One region of the Rhizobium atlanticum genome, then DNA from elsewhere that is predicted to be linked to it. Evidence: predicted binding sites of a transcription regulator. Region 1 holds the regulator's gene; each other region holds the start of a gene.
The links. The regulator PhoB, encoded in region 1, activates phosphate uptake and scavenging genes when phosphate is short. The targets are predictions, from matches to a motif close to TGTCATNNANCTGTCAT.

Region 1 (3,252 bases):
TACTTCGGGTGCCATCATCGTCCTGCTCCTGTTCCTGGTCGTCATGAACATGGGCGCCATCCTCTTGCGTCGTCGCTTCGAGCGCCGCTGGTAAACGGAGTCAAACATCATGAACATGCTGACGGAAGCTGCAGTTGAAAAGGCGCTGGATCAGAAGATGAGCAACGTCCCGTATAAAATGATCGGACAGGATGTCTCCGTATACTACGGCGAGAAGCGCGCGCTTTTCGACGTGAACCTGAACATCCGTGAAAACACCGTAACCGCCCTGATCGGCCCCTCGGGCTGCGGCAAGTCGACCTTCCTGCGAAGCCTGAACCGCATGAACGACACGATCGAGGGGTGCCGCGTCACCGGCAAGATCACGCTCGACAGCGACGATATCTATGATCCGGATATCGACGTCGTCGAACTTCGCGCCCGCGTCGGCATGGTTTTCCAGAAGCCGAACCCGTTCCCGAAGTCGATCTATGAAAACGTCTCCTACGGCCCCCGCATCCACGGTCTCGCCAAGTCGAAGGCCGATCTCGACCAGATCGTCGAGAGCAGCCTGCAGCGCGCCGGGCTCTGGAACGAGGTCAAGGACCGCGTGCACGAATCCGGCACGGGCCTCTCCGGCGGTCAGCAGCAGCGCCTGTGCATTGCCCGCGCCGTTGCCGTCAGCCCGGAAGTCATCCTGATGGACGAGCCCTGCTCGGCCCTTGACCCGATCGCCACCGCCAAGGTCGAGGAGCTGATCCACGAACTGCGCGAAAACTATACGATCGTCATCGTCACCCACTCCATGCAGCAGGCCGCGCGCGTCTCGCAGCGCACCGCCATGTTCCACCTCGGCAATCTTGTCGAGGAGAACGACACCGACAAGATGTTCACCAATCCGGACGATCCCCGTACCCAGGACTACATCATGGGTCGCTTCGGCTGATCACGGCCATCCGAAGCCTTCCCCTTATTCGAGGACAAAGCCCCATGGCATCGACACATATTTATTCTGCCTATGATGATGATCTGAAGTTCCTTTCCAGGCGGATTTCCGAAATGGGCGGCCTGGCCGAACAGATGGTCGCCGAATCCGTCCGGGCGCTGGTCAACGGCGATACCGCGCTGGCGCAGAAGGTCATCTCAGACGACGTGATCCTCGATCACACCGAGCGCGAAATCGGCGACAAGGCGATCGTCACCATCGCCCGCCGTCAGCCGATGGCGGCGGACCTGCGCGAAATCATGGGTTCGATCCGCATCGCCGCCGATCTCGAACGCGTCGGCGACCTTGGCAAGAACACCGCCAAGCGCGTCATCGCCGTGCAGAGCACCGGCGTGCCCCGCAAGCTCGCCCGCGGTCTCGAGCATCTCTCCGAGCTGGCGCTTGTCCAGCTCAAGGAAGTGCTCGACGTCTATACGACACGCGCTGCCGACAAGGCGACCGCCATCCGCGAACGCGACAACGAGATCGACGCCATGTACACCTCGCTGTTCCGCGAGCTCTTGACCTACATGATGGAAGATCCGCGCAACATCACGAGCTGCACGCATCTGCTCTTCTGCGCCAAGAACATCGAGCGCATCGGCGACCATGCCACCAACATCGCCGAGACGATCTACTACATGGCAACAGGCGCCCAGCCGGAAGGCGATCGCCCAAAGGATGACAGCGCCAACACCGTCGGCGCCGCGACGGAATAATCCTTCCAAGATTGCGTGCGCGCCCGTTCGGGGCGCGCAAAGAGGTCGCAGCCAATTTCTGAATTTGCGCAGGACGCCTGCTTAAACCCCCAGTTTAAGGCTTGTGCGCGAGGAGACGGACACGCATGATCCCGAGAGTCGCAGTTGTTGAAGACGAGGAAGCCCTCAGCGTGCTCCTTCGCTATAATCTCGAAGCCGAAGGCTTCGAGGTCGATACCATCCTGCGCGGCGACGAGGCCGAAATTAGGCTTCAGGAGCGCACGCCCGACCTGCTCATCCTCGACTGGATGCTGCCCGGCGTCTCCGGCATCGAACTCTGCCGGCGCCTGCGCATGCGGCCGGAAACCGAGCGACTGCCGATCATCATGCTGACGGCGCGCGGCGAGGAGAGCGAGCGTGTGCGCGGACTGTCCACCGGCGCCGACGATTATGTCGTCAAGCCCTTCTCGACCCCCGAACTCGTCGCCCGCGTCAAGGCGATGCTGCGCCGTGCCCGCCCCGAGGTGCTGTCCTCGGTGCTGAAATGCGGCGATATCGAGCTCGACCGCGAAACCCATCGCGTCCACCGCAAGAGCCGCGAAGTCCGCCTCGGCCCGACCGAATTCCGCCTGCTGGAATTCCTGATGTCGTCGCCGGGCCGGGTCTTTTCCCGCTCGCAGCTGCTCGACGGCGTCTGGGGCCACGACATCTATGTCGACGAACGAACCGTCGACGTCCATGTCGGCCGCCTGCGCAAGGCGCTGAACTTCTCCAACATGCAGGACGTCATCCGCACCGTCCGTGGCGCGGGTTATTCGATGGAAGCCTGAGGCTGAGGGAGTGTGTGGGGTGGGCGTTCCCGCCAAACGCACGGCAGTACGGCTTGTGAGGCCCCCCTTGCCGTCGTCGATCGCAGCCGCTTCGTCGCCAGCGTCATTGCGCCGGCGAGGCTTATGCGTCTCGGCACCAACCTCTCCTCCGTCATCCCAGGGCTTGACCCTGGGATCCATGCGGCTGGCACGGCGTGAAGAGCTGATGGCATCCAACTGCTGGGAAACAATTGAAGCCGAGTGCTTGGCTGTGGCTCCCAGGGTCAAGCCCTGGGATGACGGAGTGTGGGGTTGGCTTGGTTGCTATACGCAAAGGTCACCTCCCCAATCGAATAAAAAAACGGGCCACTCGGCCCGTTTCACATGCTCAGCGATACAGCCCCCGCTCAGCTGACCCGTGCCGCCGCCCGGCGCCTTTCGTTGATCGGCTGATAGGCAAGCTTCTGATGATAGCTGCAATAGGGCGAATTGTCGGGGGACTCGCAGCCGCAGAAATGGAAATCTTCCTTGAGCGGGTCGCCGACCGGCCATTTGCAGGTGCGTTCGGTGAGCTCCGTCAGGCCGAGGCGGCGAGAAATCGGCACGACCACATTGCCGGCCGGCACATACTCCATTTCCTCGACGGCATCGACCTCGATCTCTTCCTTCAGCATCGTTGCGCCCTGTTGACGGGTCACGGTGCGGGTGGTGATCCGGGAGGCGTAGTTCGGCGCGCGCGGCGCGGATGTCTGGCGCTTCGGCGTGCGCGCCGCGGTGGCCG
Region 2 (3,252 bases), on a different contig from region 1:
ATTCCTCACGCGGCACATAGACGATGACCGAGACGAAGCGGTCGAAATGGTCGATGCGCGGCAGGACGCGCACGCGCGGCCGGTCGGCGAGATCGTTGATCTGCTCGGCAAAGCTCGCAAGCAGCGTCGTGTCAATCTGGAAAAGGTCGTCGCGCGGATAGGATTCCAGCGTGTTGTCGAGCATGCGGCCGGAATGGCTCATCGGGTCGAAGCCGAAATGCTCCTTCACCTTTTCGATCTTCGACCGCAGCAGCGGGATTTCGGAGGCGAGCGAGGTATAGGCCGTCGAGGTGAAGAGGCCGACGATGCGGAGTTCCCCGGTGACGTTGCCCTCGGCATCGAAACGTTTGACGCCGACATAATCCATATAGGCGCGGCGATGGACGATCGATTTCACATTCGCCTTGGTGACGATGAGGAAGTCGGGGCCGTCGAGGAAGGCGAGGATCTCCGGCGTGGTGGTCACGGCGTCCTTGCCGGTACGCAGTACGAGAACGTCCGGGTTGGAGAGGATGCCGAGGCCGGCGCCCTTGTCGCGCTCGACCTTGGCGTCGGCGCCCTTGCCGGAATAAATATACTCACGCATGCCGAGGAAAGTGAAATTCTCGTCGCGCAGCCAGGTCAGAAAGGCCACCGCCTCGGCATGTTCGGCCTTCCTGCGGCCAGCACCGTTGGCCGACAGCTCGGCGATTACGCCATCGAGCTTGGCAAGCATCGGCTTCCAGTCCGAGACCGACAGACGGACCTGTTCGAGCACGGTCTGGACGCGTTTGACGAGGTCGGCAGCCTGGGTGGAATTCAATGGGGCGATATGAAGCTGGATATGACTGACGCGTGCCGCGGGATCGCTCGGGTGGTCGGCGGAATAGAGCGTGGGAGCTCTGCCCTTTTCCATGACGAGGATTGGATGCACGGCCATGAACAGATCGCGGTAGGTGCTCGTCACTTCACCCATGACCGATTCATAGAGGAAAGGCATGTTCCGGTCGGTCACCGACAGCACCGAGACGACGGTGCCGCCGGGTGTCACCTCGGCAAGTGTGTCGATGCTGACGCGGGGCGTCTTGCCGTTCCAGGCGGCAAGTTCCTTCGCCGAATGCACGGCAGACCGCGCCAGCATGTCGGGCGTATAGAGTTCCAGATCGTCATTGCTGGCCCGGCCAAAGAGAATTTCCGGATCGAGATGCGCCTCGCTCATCGCCTTGGCGATCTTGCGCGCAGTCTCGATCTGCTTCTCCCGTTTCGGATTGTTTCTGGCAGCCATGGAACGCCTCCCCGCATTGGACTGATTTTTTCGCAAGCTAGCAGAAGATTTGTCGAAAGAATCCCTAAAATAGCGCTGTCGGGGACCGTTTTGATGCTTTTTTGCCGGCGGAAATGAGAAATTGGCAGAGTTTTTTTGCTTTTGAGACCGAAACGCGTTGGTAAGGCCTCTCTTCCTGGTTTGCTTTCGCGGCACATTTCCATGCTCACGTGAAGAATGGTTGACAGCTCGCCGTCAAAAAGATCATCAAACGCCATCATCATTCGGACCTCGGTTTCATGTCGGAAAATGCAGCGGGCACAGTCATCGTTATTTCCAGCCACGTCGTGCGTGGCTCGGTTGGCAATCGGGCGGCGGTGTTTGCGCTGGAGACGCTCGGCCATCCGGTCTGGGCGCTGCCGACCATCGTTCTGCCCTGGCATCCCGGCCATGGCCGTTCGACGCGGCTGACATTTGCCGAAGCGGATTTCGACGCGGCGATCGACGATCTGATTTGCGCGCCCTGGATCGGTGAAGTCAGGGCTGTGCTTTCGGGCTATTTCGGCAATGCCGCCCAGGCACGCTCGGTGGCCCGGCTGATCGCTGCGCTCCGGCAAAACAATCCCGAACTACTTTATGTCTGCGATCCGGTAATGGGCGATCTCGGCGGCCTCTACGTGCTGGAAGCGACGGCCGAGGCCATTCGTGACCATCTCATTCCGCTCGCCTCGGTCGCCACGCCGAACCGGTACGAGCTCGCCTGGCTGTCGGGAGCAGCGCTCGACGACAACGGAGCAATCATGGAGGCGGCGCTGGCGCTCGGGCCGTCACGCATGCTCGTCACCTCGGCGGTGCCGATGATGGCGGGCGGTACCGGCAATCTCTACCTTTCCGGCCGTCACGCGCTCCTTGCCGAGCACCGCGTCGTCGAGAACCCGCCGAATGGTCTCGGCGACCTGCTCGCCGCCGTTTTCCTGTCGCGCCTGCTGTCCGGCCTCGAGGACGAAAAGGCGTTGCAGCTTGCCACCGCCAGCGTGTTCGAAGTGCTTGCGCGTGCGGTCAAGCGCGGCAGCAACGAGCTGATGCTGGCCAGCGATGCGTCCAGCCTTTCGACGCCGATGGCGATGGTGCAGATGCGCCGGCTCGTACACCCGGCGCAGCGTCGGAAAAAATGACGCATTTGCCAATGTGCGCATTTTGCGGTGCAGCAGTTGATCTTGTCCTCCGCGCGCGCTAATCCAGAGGCATGCAGCGTTTTCCAAACACCCTTCTGAACGGTTATCGCAACTTTATGAACGGGCGTTATGCCGACGCCCGCGACAGGTATCGGCAACTTGCCGAAAACGGCCAGAGTCCGAGTACGCTTGTCATTGCCTGTTCGGACTCGCGTGCGGCTCCCGAGCTGATCTTCGATGCCGGCCCGGGCGAGCTTTTCGTCATCCGCAACGTTGCCAACATGGTGCCGCCCTACGAGCCGGACGGCCATTTCCATTCGACATCGGCCGCTCTTGAATTTGCCGTGCAGGCGCTGAAGGTTTCGGACATCGTCGTGATGGGCCATGGCCGCTGCGGCGGGATTCGGGCGGCACTCGATCCGAATGCCGAGCCACTATCGCCCGGCGATTTCATCGGCCGGTGGATGTCGCTGGTCAGACCCGCAGCCGAGCAGATCCAGAGCAATGACGTGATGACCGCGGCCGAGCGGCAAACTGCGCTCGAGCGTGTCTCCATCCGCAACTCGATCGACAATCTCAGAAGCTTTCCCAATATCAAGGCGCTGGAAGATGCCGGGAATCTTCATCTTCACGGCGCTTGGTTCGACATCTCGACAGGTGAGCTCTGGGTGATGGACGCGGACACGCGTGACTTCATTCGTCCCGAGATCTAGGGACTAGCGGGTTTATCAGTTTTTTAAGGATTGCTGTTAAACTTGCATCAATTGGTTGCGCGACCGGCATTTGATCACGTGGCGATTGGCGATGAAGTTCGAAACCATAAAAAAGGTTATG
Region 3 (3,252 bases), on a different contig from region 1:
GGCCGCTCTCCCGAGGATATCAGGCGCGATCTCGCAGACGAGACTGCCGACCTGCTCGGTCACCTCCTGCTGTTTGCTCGCCGTAACGACATCGACATCGCCGCCGCGATCGAACGGAAGTGGCGGTTTCAGCCGGCACAGACGCCCAACACCTAAGCGCCACGTCAGCTGTCCGATCGACTAGAGCGGTTCAGGTTTTCACGGAAGCGCTGAACCACTCTAACTTTTTGTTTTTACGCAATTCCGGACGGCAAACCGCTTCGCACTTTTCCTGGAATTGCTCTAAGAGAGCTGGCTCAACAGGCTCACGAGCCAGAACGAAACTGCCGAAATCATTGCCGCGGCCGGCAGGGTGATGATCCATGCGATCACGATGTTGCCGGCAAGCCCCCACCTGACGGCGGAGACGCGCCGGGCGGCGCCGACGCCGATGATGGCGCCGGTAATGGTATGGGTGGTCGAAACGGGGATGCCGAGCCAGGTGGCGCCGAACAGCGTCAAGGCACCGCCCGTTTCGGCGCAGAATCCTTGCATCGGGTTCAGCCGGGTGATCTTCGAGCCCATCGTATGGACGATGCGCCAGCCGCCGAACAAGGTGCCGAGCGCCATCGCCGCCTGGCATGAAATCACCACCCAGAGCGGCACGTGGAAGCTGCCACCGAGATAGCCTTGCGAGTAAAGAAGCACGGCAATGATGCCCATGGTCTTCTGGGCGTCATTGCCGCCGTGACCGAGCGAATAGAGCGATGCCGACACGAATTGCAGAAAACGGAAGGACCGGTCGACGGCAAAAGGCGTTTGCCGGATGAAGGTCCAGGTCACCGCCAGAATGAGGAACAATGCCAGCAGGAATCCGATCAACGGCGACATGACGATGGCGCTCGCGGTCTTGAGAAGGCCACTCCAGACGATCGAACTCAAGCCGGTTTTGGCAAGGCCCGCACCGACCAGCCCGCCGACCAGGGCATGGGATGAACTGGAGGGAATGCCGAAGATCCAGGTTACGACATTCCAGACGATGGCGCCGATCAAGGCCGCGAAAATCACCTGCGGTGTGACGATCGCCGGGTCGATGATGCCGGTCCCGAGCGTCTCGGCCACATGCAGGCCGAAGAACAGGAAGGCGATGAAATTAAAGAATGCCGCCCAGAAGACCGCATATTGCGGCCTCAGGACCCGTGTCGAGACGATTGTTGCGATCGAGTTGGCCGCATCATGCAGGCCATTGAGAAAATCGAACAGCAGCGCGACGCCGATGAGGCCGACAAGAAGCGGAAGAGCGAGGGCGGCATCCATCAGACATTCTCGATCACGATGCCGCTGATCTCGTTGGCGACGTCTTCGAAACGGTCGACCACCTTCTCCAGCTCGCCGTAGATCTCGCTGCCGATCATATAGGCCATCGCATTGCCGGCGCCGTGCCGGCGAAACAGATCCTTGAGCCCCTGCTCGTGCAACTCGTCGGAGCGCCCTTCCACCCGCGTGACCTGCTCGACGATCGCAGAAAGCCGCGGCGCATTGGCGCTCATGCGATCAAGCAAGGGAATGGCCTCGGCGATGAGATTGGCAGCTTCCACAACGGTCTTGCCCATCTCCTGCATCCCCGGATCGAAGCTGGTCTGCTCGAAGAGCCGGATGGTTTTGACGGTCTTGTGCATCATGTCGATCGCATCATCCATGGATTGGATGAGATCCTTGATGTCTCCACGATCGAAAGGTGTGATGAAGCTCCGCCGGACGGCCTGCATGACTTCGCGCGTTATATCGTCGGCCTGATCTTCCAACCGCACGATCGTTTCGCATTGATGCTCGATCTCTATTCCCGACAGCAACCTGTCCAGAGCCTGTGCGGCGTCGACGATCGTTCTGGAATGTTGTTCGAAAAGGACGAAAAACCGGTCTTCGCGCGGCATCAACTTCCGAAACCAACCCAGCATGAACACCTCGTGATTTTTGATCTGCGCTATGGATGACGAGCCGTCCTAAACCCTATCCCGTTGAAGAGATAGGGCCGAGTTTCGGTTTGTGACAGTTTTATGACAATTGTGGCGCGACAGGAACATGGCCATTACCGGCCGTCGACCCTTTGCAGCATCTGCAGTCAGCCGACCTTATACCGGTAAAACTTGGTGTCCACGGTCATCAGCGGGAAGGAGCGGGGCAGGGCGCTCTTGGCAATCTCGGTAAAGCCGTTCTTCTCGTAGAAGCGATGGGCGGCAACGAATTTGTCCGTGGTGCCGAGGAAGATGTCGGTGAGGCCGGCATCTCTGGCGTGGTCGAAGAGGCGCTCGAGAAGCCGCGCCGCCACGCCGTGCTCGCGGCCGCGAACCTCGGCGGCGACGAACATCTTGCGCAGCGCTGCCTGATTATTACCGATGTCCTTCAGCCCGAGCGTGCCGACGATCGCGCCGTCCTTGACGGCGACCCAGAACTGACCTTTGCCGGACTGGTAGAAATCCGGGATGACCCGGAGATCCGGCTGCGCATCGGCTGTGATGTCGATGCCGAACTCCTCGCGCTGAATCGGCAGGATCACCGACAGCACGTCATCGGCATCGCCGGCGGCAAAGGGTCTGATTTCGATCTCTGCCATGATCAAATACTCCGCCTCAGGTCTGCGTGCCGCCGACGGTGATCTGATCCATGCGCAGATGCGGCTGGCCGACGCCGACCGGAACCCATTGGCCGGCCTTGCCGCAATTGCCGATGCCGGTATCGAGCTTCATGTCGTTGCCGATCATCGACACCCGCTTCATCGCATCCGGGCCGTTGCCGATCAGCATCGCCCCCTTGATCGGCGCGCCGAGCTTGCCGTTCTCGATCAGATAGGCCTCGGTGCAGCCGAAGACGAATTTGCCGGAGGTGATGTCGACCTGGCCGCCGCCGAAGGAGACGGCATAGATGCCCTTCTTCACCGAGGCGATGATCTCATCAGGCGTCTTGTCGCCGCCGAGCATATAGGTGTTGGTCATGCGCGGCATCGGCACGTGGGCATAGCCCTGGCGGCGGCCATTGCCGGTGGGCGCCATGCCCATTAGCCGGGCATTCTGCCGATCCTGCATGTAGCCGACCAGCTTGCCGTTCTCGATCAGCACGTTGTAGCCGGACGGCGTACCCTCGTCGTCGATGGTGATCGAGCCGCGGCGGTTGTCGATCGTGCCGTCATCGACGACGGTGACGCCGGGCGCGGCGACGATCTGACCGAGAAGGCCTGCAAAGGCCGACGTCTTCTTGCGGTTGAAATCGCCTTCC

Region 2: a site for PhoB is predicted at 1,474-1,490, ahead of PH551_RS12780 (NAD-glutamate dehydrogenase). Genes of this name have one in related genera too.
Region 3: a site for PhoB is predicted at 2,026-2,042, ahead of PH551_RS20395 (DUF47 domain-containing protein). Genes of this name have one in related genera too.

What each region holds. Positions count from the first base shown of each region.
Region 1 covers NZ_JAQJCJ010000002.1:120,391-123,642, reverse strand. The annotation lists gene pstA (phosphate ABC transporter permease PstA) at 1-94, shown strand, start outside; gene pstB (phosphate ABC transporter ATP-binding protein PstB) at 110-925, shown strand; gene phoU (phosphate signaling complex protein PhoU) at 970-1,683, shown strand; gene phoB (phosphate regulon transcriptional regulator PhoB) at 1,809-2,492, shown strand; gene PH551_RS02985 (GcrA family cell cycle regulator) at 2,879-3,252, opposite strand, start outside.
Region 2 covers NZ_JAQJCJ010000007.1:190,010-193,261, reverse strand. The annotation lists gene PH551_RS12780 (NAD-glutamate dehydrogenase) at 1-1,264, opposite strand, end outside; gene pdxY (pyridoxal kinase PdxY) at 1,543-2,418, shown strand; gene PH551_RS12770 (carbonic anhydrase) at 2,490-3,131, shown strand; gene PH551_RS12765 (GGDEF domain-containing protein) at 3,223-3,252, shown strand, end outside.
Region 3 covers NZ_JAQJCJ010000014.1:1,772-5,023, reverse strand. The annotation lists gene PH551_RS20405 (nucleoside triphosphate pyrophosphohydrolase family protein) at 1-156, shown strand, start outside; gene PH551_RS20400 (inorganic phosphate transporter) at 283-1,296, opposite strand; gene PH551_RS20395 (DUF47 domain-containing protein) at 1,296-1,937, opposite strand; gene PH551_RS20390 (GNAT family N-acetyltransferase) at 2,102-2,593, opposite strand; gene tldD (metalloprotease TldD) at 2,610-3,252, opposite strand, start outside.